Regions from separate parts of the Arthrobacter sp. MDB1-55 genome, predicted to be linked through region 3. Evidence: predicted binding sites of a transcription regulator. Region 3 holds the regulator's gene; each other region holds the start of a gene.

The links. Region 3 encodes LexA, which represses DNA repair genes until DNA is damaged. Its sites were predicted from a motif close to TCGAACANNTGTTCGA; they were not measured.
Region 1: a site for LexA is predicted at 2,576-2,591, ahead of ruvA (Holliday junction branch migration protein RuvA). Genes of this name have one in related genera too.
Region 2: a site for LexA is predicted at 2,272-2,287, ahead of AC5RU3_RS07995 (DUF222 domain-containing protein). Genes of this name have one in related genera too.
Region 4: a site for LexA is predicted at 2,349-2,364, ahead of uvrA (excinuclease ABC subunit UvrA). Genes of this name have one in related genera too.

Annotation. Positions count from the first base shown of each region.
Region 1 is NZ_JBNHID010000001.1:1,285,615-1,289,956, forward strand. Features, by position in the region: gene secD (protein translocase subunit SecD) at 1-19, opposite strand, end outside; gene AC5RU3_RS06105 (preprotein translocase subunit YajC) at 88-552, opposite strand; gene ruvB (Holliday junction branch migration DNA helicase RuvB) at 792-1,907, opposite strand; gene ruvA (Holliday junction branch migration protein RuvA) at 1,907-2,536, opposite strand; gene ruvC (crossover junction endodeoxyribonuclease RuvC) at 2,671-3,243, opposite strand; gene AC5RU3_RS06125 (YebC/PmpR family DNA-binding transcriptional regulator) at 3,274-4,032, opposite strand; gene pdxT (pyridoxal 5'-phosphate synthase glutaminase subunit PdxT) at 4,016-4,342, opposite strand, start outside.
Region 2 is NZ_JBNHID010000002.1:180,323-184,664, reverse strand. Features, by position in the region: gene AC5RU3_RS08005 (magnesium and cobalt transport protein CorA) at 1-915, shown strand, start outside; gene AC5RU3_RS08000 (D-2-hydroxyacid dehydrogenase) at 925-1,971, opposite strand; gene AC5RU3_RS07995 (DUF222 domain-containing protein) at 2,477-3,490, shown strand; partial or broken gene AC5RU3_RS07990 (HNH endonuclease) at 3,521-3,757, shown strand; gene AC5RU3_RS07985 (aldo/keto reductase) at 3,845-4,342, shown strand, end outside.
Region 3 is NZ_JBNHID010000004.1:162,853-167,194, reverse strand. Features, by position in the region: gene AC5RU3_RS15420 (histidinol-phosphate transaminase) at 1-650, opposite strand, end outside; gene AC5RU3_RS15415 (LysM peptidoglycan-binding domain-containing protein) at 759-1,148, opposite strand; gene lexA (transcriptional repressor LexA) at 1,514-2,167, shown strand; gene AC5RU3_RS15405 (ATP-dependent DNA helicase) at 2,192-4,213, opposite strand; gene hflX (GTPase HflX) at 4,206-4,342, opposite strand, start outside.
Region 4 is NZ_JBNHID010000001.1:1,225,222-1,229,563, forward strand. Features, by position in the region: gene uvrA (excinuclease ABC subunit UvrA) at 1-2,275, opposite strand, end outside; gene AC5RU3_RS05865 (GntR family transcriptional regulator) at 2,408-2,785, opposite strand; gene AC5RU3_RS05870 (MBL fold metallo-hydrolase) at 2,873-3,511, shown strand; gene AC5RU3_RS05875 (trans-aconitate 2-methyltransferase) at 3,497-4,300, opposite strand.

The DNA of each region.
Region 1 (4,342 bases), on a different contig from region 3:
CTGGGCCGGTTCGTGCCATGGTGGGTGAATCCTTCGGGTGTTGGAGCGCGAGACTTGACGGAGCCTACATAGGGGCCGGGTCGCAGGTTACTGGTCTTTGTCGTTTCGGTCGCGGGAGTTTTCCCGGTTCAGTCGCTCGACGGTCTCTTCCGGGGTCTCCTCGCGTACCGGGCGCTGGTCATCCGTGGCCGGGTCCGTCAGTGAGGAGGCATCGTTCGGAACGGTACCTTCATCCTCGACCACCGGCTCAGGGGTGACAACCTTGGTCAGCGTCTGGGTATGGACCGTGGCCGTGACACCCGGCGAGATTTCAATGACGGCCTTGTTGTGTTCGTCATCGAGGGAAACGATGGTGCCGAACAAGCCGAAGTTGGTCATGACTTCGGTTCCCGAAACCATCTGGGTGCGCTGCTCGGCAACCTGCTGCTTCATCTTCCGTTGCTTGCGGAACATGGTGAAGATCAGGAAAGCCAGGGCCAACGGGAGCAGCAGGCTGAAGATGTCAAAGCCGCCGGTTGTCTGAGTGGTCTGGGCAACTACGTTTGCGAGCACAGAGAAGATCCGTTTCTATATTTGGTCGGCGCAGCGGGCCGCAACACATGCGGTTGCGACGCCGAATTCCGCGGCCACGCGCGGTCTGCAGGGGTACTGCCTTCAGGGTATCGACTCCGTGCCCCGTATTTCACAACGGTGAGACGGGACAGGAAACCGTGAACAGCGTTTCCGGCGATTTAGACCATGCGTGTGCCACACGTCATACCAGTCTACGGGGAACCCGGCGCAACTGACGCCTAGCCCTCGTTACGACTCCATTCCGTTTCGTTCTCCAGAGCGGTTCCCAGGGCGGGATCTTCCTGATAGACGGAGAACAGGTCCTCAGGCATGGCGGCAGCGACGGTTGGCGGCATGACCAGTCCGAGGTGTTCCCATGCAGCAGCCGTGGCAATACGTCCCCGGGGCGTTCGGCCGAGCATCCCTTCACGCACAAGATAGGGCTCGGCCACGGTTTCCACGGTCTCGGGCTCCTCACCTACCGCGATCGCGAGCGTGGAGAGGCCCACCGGTCCCCCGTTGAACTTCGTGATCAGGGCGGTCAGCACCGACCGGTCTAGCCGGTCAAGGCCCTTCGCGTCGACTTCGTACATGTCCAGGGCGGAACCGGCGCATCGTGCGTCTATGACGTCCACGCCGTGCACGAGTGCCCAGTCACGAACGCGGCGCAGCAACCGGTTCGCGATTCGGGGAGTGCCCCGCGATCGACCCGCAATCTCGGCAAAGGCCGCGGAGTTGACCCGCATGTCCATCATCATTGCCGAACGCCGGAGCACGAGTTCAAGCTCCGCGGTGGAGTAGAACTCAAGGTGCCCCGTGAACCCAAACCGGTCACGCAGGGGACCCGGAAGCAGCCCTGCCCGGGTAGTGGCCCCAACCAGCGTGAATGGCGGAAGTTCCAGCGGGATCGCGGTCGCCCCGGGGCCCTTGCCCACAACGATGTCGACCCGGAAGTCCTCCATGGCCATGTACAGCATTTCCTCGGCGGGGCGCGACATCCGGTGGATCTCGTCGAGGAACAGCACCTCACCTTCAGTGAGTGACGAGAGGATAGCCGCGAGATCCCCGGCGTGCTGGATCGCAGGACCGGAACTGATCCGCAGCGGGGCGTTCATTTCTGCTGCGATGATCATGGCGAGGGTGGTTTTTCCGAGTCCGGGCGGGCCGGACAGCAGCACATGGTCTGCGCTTCGACCGCGCATGCGCGACGCTTCAAGAACCAGGGACAACTGTCGGCGCACCCTCGCCTGGCCCACGAAGTCGTCGAGGTTCTTCGGCCGGAGGGCTGCCTCGACGGCCCGGTCCTCAGGATCGACCGAGGGCGAGACGAGAGGTTGTTCCTGATCTGCCGCCATCAGTTCACCGAGGCCCGTGCCGAGCTGCGCGCACCGTCCTGGCCGAGCCGGCGCAGGGTGAGCTTCAGGATGGCGCCGACGTCACCGGCAGCAGCGGTCTCCGGCGATTCCTTGACGGCTGCCTCTATGGCCGAGCCGGCGTCCTTCTCCGACCAACCGAGGCCCATCATGGCTGCGAGGACCTGCGACTGCCAGGCACCGGCTGAGGTTGCTGGTGAGTCAGCCTCGAGCGGAACAAGCTTGTCCGCGAGTTCGAGCACTATTCGCCGGGCCCCCTTGGGCCCGATGCCGGGAACCTTGCTGAAGGCCTTGTCATCACCCGACGACGCCGCGGTGCGGATGGCTGCCGGAGCATGCACGGCGAGGACAGCCAGCGCGAGCCTTGGGCCGACACCGCTGACCCCTAGCAGCGTTTCAAAGACCTCGCGCTCCTCCGGCTCGGTGAAACCGAACAGGGTCATCGAGTCCTCACGGACGATCATCGATGTGAAGACCTTGGCCTGGTTCCCGGGACGCAATGTTGAGAGGGTCTGGGGCGTTGCCTGCACCTGCATGCCGAACCCGTTGACGTCGAGGACAGCCGAGTGCAGGCCGACGTGGCTTACGGTCCCGGTCAGAGAGCTGATCATGCGTGCGGCTCCAGGTGCTGAGGATTGAAACGAATAACACCGAACATATCTACGAATCAGCGTACGGGCAGGCGGTGACTATTTCACGCCCGCCACACCGATGCCGAGGCAGAGGCGGATTCGCATACGGGCGCTTAGCGCCGTCGTCGGGCTTTCGCTTCTGCTTCTGCCCACAGTCGTTGCGCTGCGGTCAGGCCGGAACCGCCTTGCGCACGGACGGACGACGACGAACCGGTTCGCCAGGCGTGCGTGATGGCCAGCGCCAGTGCGTCCGCCGCGTCGGCGGGGGTCGGTGCGGTGGAAAGCCGCAGGATCTTCGTGACCATCTTCGTCACCGCAGCCTTGTCTGACTGGCCGTTGCCGGTAACAGCGGCCTTGACCTCGGTGGGCGTGTGCAGTGCGACAGGAATCCCGCGGCGTGCAGCCGCAGCAATCACGACGCCGGATGCCTGCGCTGTACCCATCACGGTGCTCACGTTCAGTTGACTGAAGACACGTTCGACGGCGAGGACGTCCGGCGCATGGGTATCAAGCCACGTGTCGACCGACTCCGCAATCATGAGAAGCCGCCGGTCGAGCGTGTGGTCAGCGGGTGTGCCAACCACTCCGACGGCCACGAGCGTGGCCCGGCGGTTTGGTTCGACATCGACCACCGCCAACCCGCAGCGCGTGAGGCCAGGGTCGATACCCAGGACGCGCAAGGTCACCCGGAACGCTCCGGGACCGCCTGAATGAGACTAATCGTCGCTCTCCAACTCGGCCATGACGTCTTCGCTGAGGTCTGCGTTCGAGTACACGTTCTGCACGTCGTCCAGCTCTTCGAGCGCGTCAACCAGCTTGAGGAACTTGCGTGCGGCATCGGCGTCGAGCTCCACCTGCATGGAGGGGACAAACTCGACCTCATCGGTCTCGTACTCGATCCCTGCTTCCTCCAGGCCGGCAACGACGGCGCGCAGGTCGGAGGGCTCGGAGTGAACGTCGAAGGAGTCCCCCGATTCCTTGACTTCTTCAGCGCCGGCGTCGAGGACTGCCATCAGCACGTCATCTTCGGACAGGTCCTTCTTCGGCAGCGAGACAACGCCCTTGCGTGCAAACAGGTACGCCACCGAACCAGGATCGGCAACGGTTCCGCCGTTGCGGGTGATGGCTACCCGGACCTCGGAGGCGGCACGGTTCTTGTTGTCCGTCAGGCACTCGATCAGCAGGGCTGAGCCCTGGGGGCCGCGCGCTTCGTAAATGATCTCCGAGTAATCGATGACCTCGCCGGTCAGGCCGGCGCCGCGCTTGATCGCGCGGTCGATGTTGTCGTTGGGAACAGAGGTCTTCTTGGCTTTCTGTACGGCGAGTTCCAGTGCAGGGTTGCCCGACAGGTCGGCTCCACCGGCACGGGCGGCAACCTCAATGTTCTTGATCAGCTTCGCGAAGGACTTTGCACGTTTGGCATCGATCACGGCCTTCTTGTGTTTGGTGGTTGCCCATTTAGAGTGCCCCGACATGCTCTGCCCTTCTGGTAGCGATCATCGATAGGAAAAGCTCGTGGATGCGGTGCTCACCGGTGACCTCCGGATGGAAGCTGGTGGCAAGCAGGTTTCCCGAGCGAACTGCAACAATTCTAGCGATCGGCGGTGCGTGGCCCTTGCCGGCGTCCTGCTCAGCGCCGTGTTCGGCCGGCGGAGTATCAGGCGCCTCGACCTGCGCGAGGATCTTCACCGACTCTCCTACCTTTTCCACCCACGGCGCACGGATGAATACCGCGTGGACATCGTCGCCGTCTCCCGGCAGCTCGGCGAACGGCAGATCCGTCTC
Region 2 (4,342 bases), on a different contig from region 3:
GCCTGGATCGGGTTGTACCGGCCGGATGCCGCCGAGATTCAACGGGTTGCTGAAGAGTTTGCCCTACACGAGCTGGCCGTTGAGGATGCGCTTCACGGTCACCAGCGCTCCAAGTTGGAGCGTTACGGTGAGACACTGTTTGCCGTCCTGCGTCCTGCACGCTACCTGGACGCGGAGGAGATCGTCGAATTCGGTGAACTTCATGTTTTCATCGGGCCCGACTTCATCGTCACCATCCGTCAGGCTGAGTCGCCTGACCTGGCGAAGGTACGACGACGGCTGGAAGCACTGCCGGAGCTCCTCGCCCTCGGCCCGCAAGCGGTGCTGTATGCAATTCTCGATGAAGTGGTTGACCAGTATGCGCCGGTAGTTGCGGGACTCGAGAATGACATCGACGAGATTGAGGATGAGCTCTTCAACTCCGCTCCTGACGTCGCACGCCGCATCTACGAACTTTCCCGCGAGGTCATCGGCTTCCAGCGCGCAGCACATCCGCTGCGTCCTATGCTCGATGCCCTGCTGCGCGGGGCCGAGAAGTACGACATGGATCTGGAGCTACAGCGCCGCCTTCGCGACGTTCAAGACCATGTGATTCGGGTGATCGAGCGTGTTGATTCCTTCCGAATCCTGCTGCAGAGTGCCCTCTCCGTCCACGCGACACTTGTGACACAGCGGCAGAATGAAGAGATGCGTCATCTTTCGGAAGCCAGTCTCGCCCAGAGCGAGGAAGTGAAGAAGATATCCTCCTGGGCGGCCATTCTTTTTGCACCCACACTGGTGGGCACGGTGTACGGGATGAACTTCGAACACATGCCGGAGCTTGGCTGGGCGTTCGGCTACCCCTTTGCGCTGGCCCTGATGGTCCTGATGGGGATCGGTCTCTATCTCACCTTCAAGCACAAGAAGTGGATGTAGCGCGCCGGTTCAGTAGAACTCGACGGTATCGACAACGTTCAGCATCGGCTCCCCGTCCAGTAAACGCCTCGCGTTCTCCGCGAACAACTCTGCGATTTTCCGCTCCTCGTCCTCATAGGTTCCCGCGTTGTGAGGACTTACGACGACGTTTGAAAGCTCCCAGAGCGGACTGTTCGTTGGAAGCGGTTCCTGTTCAAATACGTCAAGAGCAGCGAACCCGACGCGGCCGTCGATCAACGCCTCGGTCAGTGCCTCCTCGTCGATGGTGGTGCCCCGACCGACATTGACGACTGTGATGCCCGCCTTGACCTGTTCCAGCAGGGTGCGGCTGAGCATGTGACGGGTGGCATCGGTGGCCGGAAGGCAAAGCACCACGGCGTCGACGTCGGGAAGCAGGCTGGCGAGTTGCTCCGGCGGGACGATCCGTGAAACGCCCTCTGCTTCAATGCTGCGCCGGTGAACACCGACCACCTCAACTCCCAGCGCACTGAGTTTGCGGGCCACCGCCCGCCCGATCCCGCCCAAGCCGACGACGGCGACGCGCTGGTCCGCGATCAGCGGTACCGGACGCCGTGCTCCCCATGTATGTGCGCGCTGGTCCCGGAGCAGTTGCGGCAAATTCTGCGAGCCTGCCAGCACTCCGAAGACAGCAAATTCGGCCAGCGGCTCGGCATGAACTCCACCCGATGTGGTGAACGTGATGCGTTGCAGCTCCTCCTCGGCCAGCTTCGCCGCTCTGACCTGGTTGCCGCCACCTGCCGGAGTTGTGTGGACCCACCGCAGTCGGCGATTGGCGCGTGCGGCCCTCCCCAGCTCCGCGCCGGACTGACCCGGCACTCCGTACAGTGCGTCCGCACTGTCGATGAGAGCCTCATACGCCGCCTGCTGCTGTGGTGTCCGCTTGAAGTTCCTGTCGCCCAGATGATCCCCCGGGTAAAGCTGTGGCGGCAGCAGCGTCTGATCCCTCACCAGTTCGATCCGCGGCTCCAGTTTCTCGATAAGCTCGCACAGCTGCTCAGGCAGGGGAGTGGGAACGAACACGCGCAGATCCGCCATGATTCTCCTGTCGACTAGGGGTGTGATCGAGCATATGGGATGCCGGTGACCGCGTTCCGCGGGTGCCGTGTTTCGAGGTTCCGGAAATGTCAGTGGCGGGTGTTTGGCTTTCCTCATGACGTTGGAAATGGGGCTGGAGGAATCATCGCTGTATGCCGATGACTATGCTTGGCATGACTTCCTGACTGAGCGTGACTTCCGCCCTGAGGATCTTTGGGAGTTCGACTGTGAACTTTGGTCTCCAGGGGTCGGCAGTACACAGGCAGAAGGGACCGCCAATGCCCAGCCGGAGTCGGGCGGACAAACACCCGGTCGGCCAGAGGCCCAGCTTCAGCCTTCAATGCGGGTGTGGGAATCGGCGCCTCCCACGCATTCCGCGGCTACCGGAACGGACACGGATCATGCCAATGGGTTCGGCTTGGGTTCTCCGGATCCTGCTGGTCTTTGCGGGCGGGTGGTACTCACTGGGCTCGAAGCTCTTGATAACAGCGATACAGCAGACGCCTTGAAAAAACTTGCCGGGCTCCGGTCCTGGATTGATGCGATAGAAGCGCGCATTGTCGCTGCGCTCGCCGACAGGACTCGGGATGAAGTTCTGCACCGATTCCCGAGTGGGAACCGCGCGGAGGACATGGCTCAGTCCGTTGCAGCATCAGAGGTGGCCTTCACACTGAACATCCCGGAACGCACCGCGCACCGTCTGGTTGAGGAATCCGTGCAGCTGACCGCGAAGCATTCCGCCACCCTGGAAGCGCTTGAAGCCGGATCGATTTCCCGTCGTCATGCCATCCTGATTGCGGATGAGTCGCTCGGCATGCCGCCGAACGCTGTGCCGCTCTTTGAGCGGGCTCTGCTTGATCAAGCCCCTGATATGACTGTCCCCAAGCTTGCCCGCAGGGCACGCCGCCTCCGCGAAGAGCATCAGCCGCAAACCCTTCGCTTCCGCAAGGTCAAGGCTGAAGCAGAGCGGCACGTTGAGCTGCAACCGGATGATGACGGCATGGCCTGGCTGCACGTCTACCTTCCGGCGGAGCAGGCATGCGGCATCTACCAGCGGTTGACCAGTACGGCACGAAAGCTGAAGACACCGGATGAGTCCCGTACCCTCACTCAACTCCGGGCAGACGTGTTCGTGGACCTGCTCACCCACAACTGCAGCACCAATGAGAATTCAACGTGGCAGGGTATCACCGCGCACGTGAATGTCACCGTGCCGGTCCTCGCGATGCTGGAGGTTCTTAGGCAGGACGCCGGCGTCCCGGAAGACGACTCAGCGGGCATTCAAGAAATCCCCGGCGGTAGGGCGACCGGCAACGTGGACCCGCACGGCCTCAACCAGTTCGCGGAGCTGGAGGGATACGGCCCGATCGATTCTGCTACGGCCGCTCGACTGGCTGCACATGCGCCGTCTTTCACTCGAATACTCACTCATCCGGTCACCGGATCGGTATTGGACGTCGGACGCGAGACTTATCGACCGCCAAAACACCTACAGGACTGGGTTCGTGCCCGCGACTGAACGTGCAGGCATCCCGGTTGCAACCGGGCCGCGGTTGCCTGCGAAGTCGACCACACCGTGCCCTGGTCAAGAGGAGGAACAACCAGTCATTTCAACCTGGCATGCCTCTGTCCCAAACACCACCTGTACAAGTCGGAGGGCGTCTTCAGATACCGCCAGCCCGAGCCAGGAAAGATCGTTGTTCGTTCGCGCGCAGGGACCGAACGGACGTCGACGCCCGATCCGCCGTTCGGAAGCGCAATGGAGGGTGAAGCGGTAAGTTCCTAGGGAGAGCTCAACGTCACCATCAGTGCAGCCGTCACGCGCCAGCGCCTAAGCCGAAACGCTGACACGCCGAACAGAAGTGGAGAACCCGTGCCTGACCAGCCACACAATCCCATCGATCCCCGTCCCTTGGGAGTTACCGGCATTCTGGCCAGCCCGATCACCCTCGGAACCTCGTTTCTTGGTGCGGGGACCAGCCCGGGTAGTGCTGACGAGGCAGCCGCCGTCGAACTCGCGCGGACAATGCTTCACGGCCCTTACGCACTGATCGATACGTCCAACAACTACGCGAAGGGACGCAGCGAGGAGGTACTCGGTCTCGCACTCTCCTCGGGGGGAGTAGCGGAAGGACGCTCCATCGTCACCAAGGTCGACGAGGATCCAGCTACCCGAGCGTTCGACCGGGATCGCGTCCGGCGATCCTTCGAAGAGAGCTGCCGGCGGCTGGGTGTGGACAGATTAGGGCTGCTCCACCTGCACGACCCCTACTCCATCACCTTTGAAGAGGCAGCAGCACCCGGCGGTGCAATCGCCGGAATGATCGAGCTCAAGGAAGAGGGCCTGGTTGATGCGATCGGCATTGCCGCC
Region 3 (4,342 bases):
GGGAGCAGTTCGAGGGCGCTCGGTGTGCCGGTGTGCGAGAACTCCGCGTATGCCTCGTCGACGATCACGATCGACTGCGCTGCTTCGCCGGCGTCATAGACCTCTGCGACAACGTCGAGTGAGAGGGCGGTGCCGGTTGGGTTGTTCGGGCTGCACAGGAAAACAATGTTCGCTCCAGTAGCAGCAACCTCCTCCGCGGTCGACTGCGCATCGAGGTTGAAGTTGTCTCCCCTGGCGCCCGTCAGATACTCGGTGCCGGTGGATCCGGCGAGCAACGGGTACATCGAGTAAGTGGGCGGGAAGCCGATGGCCTTTCGCCCCGGTCCGCCGAAGGCAAGCAATATGTGCTGCAGAACTTCATTGGACCCGTTGGCCGCCCAGATGTTGTCTGGACCAAGGCCGTGACCGAGGTACATGGCCAGGTGCTCCCGCAGGAGGGTGAACTCCCTATCCGGGTAGCGATTGAGGCCAGCTACTGCCTCTTGTACCGCTTCGACTATTGCAACGCGGACGTCTTCCGGGACGCCATGGGTGTTCTCGTTGACATTCAGCAGGATCGGAACATCGATCTGGGGAGCTCCGTATGGCCGGAGGCCCCTCAGGTTCTCTCGAATCGGCAGGCGGCTGAGGCGTTCAAGCTGATCGGTCACTACCCGAGTTTAAGGCCGCTCGATCCGCAACGCAGAATCGCACCGTGCGACCTGTTGCCGTGTTACGCCGGTTACGTCACCCACCCGCGCGAAGCATGTCTACCTGGGCTACGGGGCGTCCACTGGAATATGCAGGGACTGGCCAGCCTGCACGGTGGAGGATGCCAGAGCATTGAGCTCGACGATCTCCTGGACAACCGCACGTGGATCCCGTTCGGGTGCATATTCGGCTGCCAACGTCCAGAGAGTCTCTCCGGAGGCGACGTTGACCCGCACGGTGTCCGAGACGGCGCCGCCAACGCCGGTGGCCTGAGCCTGCGAGGTGAAGAATGAGCCGACAATGAGCGCAGCTGCGGCAAGGAGAGCAAGCGGCACGGCTACCAGCACGATCCACCCACGGCGCGTCAGGTGCAGGCGAACTGGCTTGCCGGCCCCGGGACGGGAAGCGATGTTGAAGCTAAGCGAAGGAGCTGATCCTGCAAAATGGAGCGTCGACATGGCGTCCACCTTTCTTCTTGTGCGGAGTCCCACAAGCTTTATTCGAACCTGTGTTCTATTCCTCTGGGTTTATTTTTAGCATCTTTGAACTAATATTGTCGAGACTCGCTCGAACAAATGTTTGAAAAGACGTTCCCTCTCCCCTAGCGTTGCTGGAAAGGGTGAGGGCGCGGCCGCTTTCGAAGACCAGCTCATCACCCACCACTGACAAAACAGGTTGGAGAGCCGGAGGGCCGGGTCCCGCCGGAGGGAAGGGATGCATTCTCGTGGCAGATCTCAACGCGGCAGGGGACATCACGGAGGTACCGCCGACCGACGTCAAGCGCGGACGCGGACGGCCGCGGGGCAGGGCCACGCCCAAGGGAATGACAGCCCGGCAAAAGAAAATCCTCGAAACAATCCAGCGCAGCGTGGCTGCACACGGCTACCCACCATCCATGAGGGAAATCGGAGACACCGTCGGTCTCGCCAGCCTGTCGAGCGTGACTCACCAGCTGGCCCAGCTTGAGCGCATGGGTTATATCCGGCGCGATCCAAAGCGGCCCCGGGCAATGGAGATACTTCTTCCCCTCACCCTGGGAGAGAGTTCATCGCGTGTGCTGCCCGACTCCGGCTCGATGGAAGAACCGGCGGCGTCTGCTGTTGACGCGGCCATGGTTCCGATGGTCGGACGCATCGCCGCAGGCGGCCCGATCCTGGCGGACCAGGTAGTGGAGGACGTCATGCCTCTCCCCCGGCAACTCGTCGGCCATGGGGACCTCTTCATGCTGCGCGTCTCCGGCGACTCCATGATCGACGCCGCTATCTGCGACGGGGACTGGGTGGTGGTCCGCAAGCAGAGCAACGCCGAGAACGGTGACGTGGTGGCAGCGCTGCTGGACGACGAGGCGACCGTGAAGACCTTTCGGCAGCGGGACGGCCATACCTGGCTTCTGCCGCAGAACACCAGCTATGAGCCGATTCTTGGGGACCACGCCACGATCATGGGCAAAGTCGTATCGGTGATGCGCGCCCTCTGACCGGCCGCTCCGGCAGCCCTGGACTTAGGCGGCGTGCGTCGCGGCCAGCCGGGAGAGAACGGCGAGTGCCGTTGCCCGGTCCGTCGTCGGCCAGAAAGGCGGCAGTGCGGATCGCAGGAAGCCCCCATAGCCGGCCGTTGCAAGACGGGAATCCAAAATGGCCACCATCCCCCGGTCGTCGTGCGCCCGGATCAGGCGGCCGGCACCCTGAGCGAGGCGGACGGCCGCATGCGTAGCTGAGACGTGCATAAACCCGTTTCCTCCCGACTTGGCAACTGCCCGCGTCCGGGCAGTCATCAGCGGATCGTCCGGCCGGGGGAAAGGTATACGGTCGATCGTCACCAGCCTGCAGGAACTTCCGGGCACATCAACGCCCTGCCACAGTGACATAGTGCCGAAAAGGCAGGTGTCCGGTTCTTCGGAGAACTGCTTAACCAGTGCCGACATGGAGGATTCTCCCTGGCACAGTATCTCGACGTCCACCCGCGTGCGCAGAGCGTCGGCTGCCTCCTCCGCGGCGCGACGGGACGAGAACAATCCGAGCGCTCCGCCGCGGGAAGCCGTGATGAGGGCAACGAGTTCGTTCAGCTGTTCCTCCGAGGTGCCCCTGCCGGGTTTCGGCAGGTCCCTGGCAACGTACAGAACTCCCTGCCGGGGATAGTCGAACGGGCTGCCGACGTCGACGCCGGTCCACGAAGGAGCGCCCTCTCCCGTTAGCCCCAAAGAACCTGCAACAGGCCCGAACTCGGAGCCGATGGCCAGGGTCGCGGAGGTGAGAACGACTGTATGGTCCTCGAACAGGCCGCGCCTCAGCCGGCCGGCAACTGAAAGAGGGGCGATGCTGATTGTCGCCGGCGAAGAATCATCCGCGGAGGAATAGCCCGAGCCGGGCGTGAAGGTGCTCGGTCGATGGGCCCAGAGCACTTCACCCGCGCCGCCTGCTGCAACCATCCGCTCGGATAGCTCCAGCAGCATCAGCAGGCGGGAACGGGCCATTTGGCGTCCGCCGTCGGCCGACTGGGCCGCCCCGTCCGAACTCGACTCGGAGAGTGCCAGGCGGCAGGCTTCCCGCAGCTGGACGAGGGCGAGTTCCTGCTGCTCGCTGAGGCCGCCGGCCATCAGCCCGGTGGGCTGGGCGTCGAAGGCCAGCTCGAAGGCCGCTTGTGCCGCCTGCAGGGTGTCCGTGCTGGCGCTCAGATGACGCCTCGCTGCGGACGAGGCCGCCCCGATCAGAGCCCCTGACAGCTGACCGGATACGGCCGAGGTGACGCGGTCGTGTAATTCATGCGCCTCATCGATGACCACCACATCATGCTCGGGCAGTACTGCAAGCCCCTCGAATGCGTTGATCGCCAGCAGAGCGTGATTGGTGATGACGATGTCCGCCTGCCCGGCCTTCTCCCGCGCCCGCTCACTGAAGCATTCCTCAGCGACCGGGCACTTCTGCGCTCCGAGACACTCCATGCTCGACACGGAGACCTGGCGCCAGGCGCGGTCGCTCACGCCGGGAAGAAGTTCATCCCGGTCCCCGGTGTCCGTCTCCTCAGCCCACTCCCGCAACCGGACAATCTCACGGCCCAGCGGTGTACTGGGGCCGGCCGACGGATGCGGTGAAGCGGCGTCTCCGTCCAGGGAGAACAAGGCGCCGGAGTCGTCCTCGTCGGGAAAGCCCCCCGCAGTCTTGTGCTTGCAGACGTAATTGCTTCGGCCTTTGAGCAGAGCCACATTCACCGGCCGGGGCAGGGCTCCCTGCAGGGTGTCAAGGAGCCGGGGAAGGTCGCGATTGACGATTTGCGCCTGCAGTGCCAGCGTCGCCGTTGATACAACGGAGGTCGTGTCGCTCTTGACCGCGTGCGCAATGAGCGGCAGGAGATAGGCCAGTGACTTACCCGTTCCGGTGCCGGCCTGCACCAGTAGGTGGGTGCCGCTGTCGATAGCTTCCTCGACCTGACTCACCATCTCATGCTGCCCGCTGCGCTGCTGTCCGCCCATCGCTTCCACGACGGAATCGAGCAGTTGAAGGGGACTTACGTTCCCCTTAGCCATGCTTGACGAACGGCTCCAATTCTGCGGCCAGGCCCTCCCTGACCATGACCTCAACCTCTGTACCGTCTTCGATGTGCTCCAGACGGAGGATTTCCGCATCTGGTTGGTGCAACCGGCTGACGATCTCGC
Region 4 (4,342 bases), on a different contig from region 3:
TCAGGGTGCCGTCACCCGAGCAGGCCTCGCAGCGTCCGCCCTTGACGTTGAAGGAGAACCTTCCCGGCAGGTAGCCGCGGACCTTCGCTTCGGTGGTTTCGGCGAAGAGCTTTCGGATGTTGTCGAACACCCCGGTGTAGGTTGCCGGGTTGGATCGCGGCGTCCTGCCGATCGGCCCCTGGTCGACGTGGATGACCTTGTCGAGGTGCTGGAGGCCGTCGATTCGGCGGTGCCGACCGGCGACCTGCTTGGCGCCGTTGAGCTTGTTCGCGAGGACCTTGTACAGGATCTCATTGACCAGGGTGGACTTGCCCGATCCGCTGACCCCCGTGACGGCAGTGAGCACGCCCAGCGGGAAGGTGGCGTCGACGCCCTTCAGATTGTGCTCACGAGCGCCGACGACCTTGAGCTGCCGGGAACGGTCGATCTTTCGACGCTTCGCCGGAGGCTCGATCTTCCGCCTCCCCGAGAGGTAATCGCCCGTTATGGACCGCTCGTTGCGCAGCAGGTCCTCCAAGGAACCCGAGTGGACTACCTCGCCGCCGTGCTCACCGGCGCCCGGGCCGATGTCCACGATCCAGTCCGCTTCGTTGATGGTGTCTTCATCGTGCTCAACGACGATCAGTGTGTTTCCGAGGTTTCTCAGCCGCGTGAGGGTCTCGATGAGACGGCGGTTGTCGCGCTGGTGCAAGCCGATGGAGGGTTCGTCGAGTACATACAGCACGCCAACCAGGCCGGAGCCGATCTGGGTGGCCAGGCGGATACGCTGCGCCTCACCGCCGGACAGCGTACCTGCCGCCCGTTCGAGATTGAGGTATTCGAGACCGACATCCAGCAGGAAACGAAGGCGGGCCTGTATCTCCTTCAAAACCTGGGAGGCAATCTGCGCCTCGCGGCCCGTCAGGACGAGGTTGTTCAGGAAGTCGCTGCATTCGCGCATCGGCAGGGCCGCGACCTCGGCGATCGAACGGCCGTTGATGAGCACCGACAGGGAAGCGGGATTGAGCCTGGCTCCACCGCATTCGGGGCAGGGAACCTGCCGCATGTATTCCTCATAGCGGTCCCTCGCGTAGTCGGACTCCGTCTCGAGGTGCTTGCGGTGAATGTACTGGACCGCTCCCTCAAATCCGGTGCTGTACTTCCGTTCACGTCCGAATCGGTTGCGGTACTGCACAACGACCTTGTGGTCCTTGCCGTACAGGGCGGCATCCCGGGCGTGCGCGGGCAGCTTCTTCCAGGCGGTATCCATGGAGAAATCGAGCTCCTTGGAGAGCCCTTCGAGGAGGCGTGTCCAATATTCGAGGGTGGCGGCGCCGAGTGCCCAGGGGGCGATTGCGCCTTCGCGGAGCGAAAGGTCAGGGTTGGGTACGACGAGTTCCTCATCGACTTCAAGCTTGGTGCCGATACCGGTGCAGGCCGGGCACGCACCGAAAGGGTTGTTGAAGGAGAACGACCGGGGCTCGATCTCATCCAGCGCAAGCGGGTGCTCGTTGGGGCATGCCAGATTCTCGGAGAATGCGCGCAGCCGATGCGGATCGTCGGACTCGAGGTCGACGAAGTCTGCCAGCACCCGCCCCTCGGCGAGCTTGAGCGCCGTCTCGATGGAATCGGTGAGCCGCTGCCGTACACCCGGTTTGACGACCAGGCGGTCCACGACGACCTCGATGGTGTGCTTGAACTGCTTGCCCAACTTCGGTGGATCGGTGAGCTGGATAAGGTCACCGTCCACGCGTGCCCGGGAGTATCCCTTTGCCGACAGGTCCTGGAAGAGATCGACGAATTCACCCTTGCGGCCGCGCACGACGGGCGCGAGTATCTGGAACCTTGTGCCTTCAGCGAGCTCCATGAGCTGGTCGACGATTTGCTGTGGAGTTTGCTTGGTGACCGCTTCACCGCACTGCGGACAGTGGGGCCGACCCACGCGTGCCCACAGCAACCGCATGTAGTCGTAGATTTCGGTGATGGTTCCCACGGTGGACCGCGGGTTCTTGCTGGTCGATTTCTGGTCGATGGAAACCGCAGGAGACAAACCCTCAATGAAGTCGACGTCGGGCTTGTCCACCTGTCCGAGGAACTGGCGTGCGTAAGCAGAGAGGGATTCGACGTAGCGGCGCTGCCCCTCCGCGAAGATGGTGTCGAAAGCGAGGGAGGATTTACCGGAGCCGGAGAGACCGGTGAAGACGATCATCGCGTCCCGGGGCAGGTCCAAATCGACGTTGCGCAGGTTGTGTTCCCGTGCACCCTTGACCACAAGCCGCGAGAGATCCTGGGGCATTTTGTCGGGGTGGGCGAAAGCGGAATCCACGGAGGTTGCTATAGACACCATTTCACTTTAGAGGAAACAGTGTTCGAAGACATATTCGAACGTCGATTTTTCCGGGTATTCGCGGCGTGTCGCCTCGTATGTTCACCGACGGCGCAGAGCCGCCCGCAAATAAGAGACTGCTTCCTCCTCGGTCAGGCCGTTCGCCTTGATGAGCCGTGCATACTCGGCCGCACCTTCTGCTGCCTTGCGCCGCGCCTCGTCCCCCGCCGCCGCGACCACAGTCCCCGCCCGCGAACGTGTGACGACAATATGCGCCTGCTCCAGTTCCCGGTAAGCCCGGGCAACCGTATTGACTGCAACACCGAGATGGCCCGCGAGAGTGCGGACCGGTGGCAGCCGGGTACCCACCGGCAGGGAGCCGTCATTGGCGGCGTCCAGTATCTGCACGCGCAACTGTTCGTACGGGGGCACTGAGCTGTTGGGATCGATCCGCAGCCACGCCGATACATCAGAATTCACGGTGCGCGCTCCTGGACGACAGTGGGAAAGGTGCTCACATTGTGCCACGCGGTGTCATGCATCACCATCAGTATTAGAGTTGCCCGCATGCACGATCTTGCCGATGTGACCATCAGGAGCATCTCTGTCAGCGAGATGGACAACAACGTTTACCTCATCACGGGGAAGGCGACCGGAGCGCAAGTCCTCATCGATGCGGCTGACGACGCGCCCGCCATCCACCGTCTGATCGCCGAAGGTGCTGCCGATGCGGAAGTCCCCTCACAACTGGCCCTCGTCGTGACCACCCACTCCCATTGGGATCACGTCCGGGCGCTGAAGGACGTTGTCCGGGCAACGGGCGCGCGCACGGCCGCCGGCGTGGAGGACGTCGGCGATATTGCGGTCCCCACCGATGTACCGCTCAATCACGGCGACGTGGGTGAGTTCGACGGTTTCGAGCTCGAAGCAATTGGGCTGCGCGGACACACGCCGGGGTCCGTCGCATTGGTGTACCGGGACCCCGACGGGCCCGTCCACCTTTTCACCGGCGACTCGCTGTTTCCAGGCGGTGTCGGTAACACCGGTGGGGACCCTCAGCGGTTCGAGTCCCTGTACAGCGACGTAGTGGAGCGGATCTTCAACCGATTCGATGACGACACCATCGTCCATCCCGGCCACGGTAAGCCGACCACTCTCGGGGCGGAACGGCCGTCTTTGGCCGAGTGGCGTTCACGCGGCTGGTGAGCCGTCCCTCCCCTGCTTCGCACCCACGGCGAACACACGCCTGAATGCAAAGAGAGTGCCGCCGTCGGGCTCGGGCGGATACGCCTCGGTAAGCAGGTCGGCGTAGGCGCGCTCGAACTCGGCGGCCTCGTCCTCAGCGAGGGCGGCAAGAACCGGGCGCAGCCCGGTACCTCGCACCCACTGAAGGACCGGATCGGCACCCGAGAGCCGGTGCTGATAGGTCGTCTCCCACACATCTGCTTCAAGACCCGCGTTGTTGAGCAGGCGATGATATTCCTCTGGTGAGCCGACGGCGTCGTCGTGTCTGAGCACAGATCCAAGCTGCTCCCTCCAACGCACGGACTCTGCCAGTCTTCGCATCAGCGAGTGCGAGGGCGCCGAGAAGTTGCCTGGAACCTGGAACGCTATCCAGGCGTGCTCCCCAAGGTCGCGGGCCCAGCGCGCCAGCAGCTCCTGATGCCCAGGCACCCACTGCAGCACAGCATTGGATACCACGACGTCGATGCCCGGCTCCACAGCCCAGTCCCGGACGTCGGCCAGCGAGAAGAGCAGGTTCGGAGGAGCATCCTTGAGCGCCCGTGCGCGGTCAATCATCTCCGGTGATGAATCCAGTCCCACGACCTCGGCATTGGGCCATCTGCGCGCAAGCACAGCAGTAAGCTCTCCGGGCCCGCAACCGAGATCAACCACCCGCCGCGGCGCGGCATGGCCGATCCGGCCCACCAGGTCGAAAAACGGTCGCGACCGGTGGTCGGAGAAGGCGGCATACTGTGAAGGGTCCCAGCGCATGAGGGCAAGCCTAGCCGTCGAGGGTTCAGGCCGACGGACAGG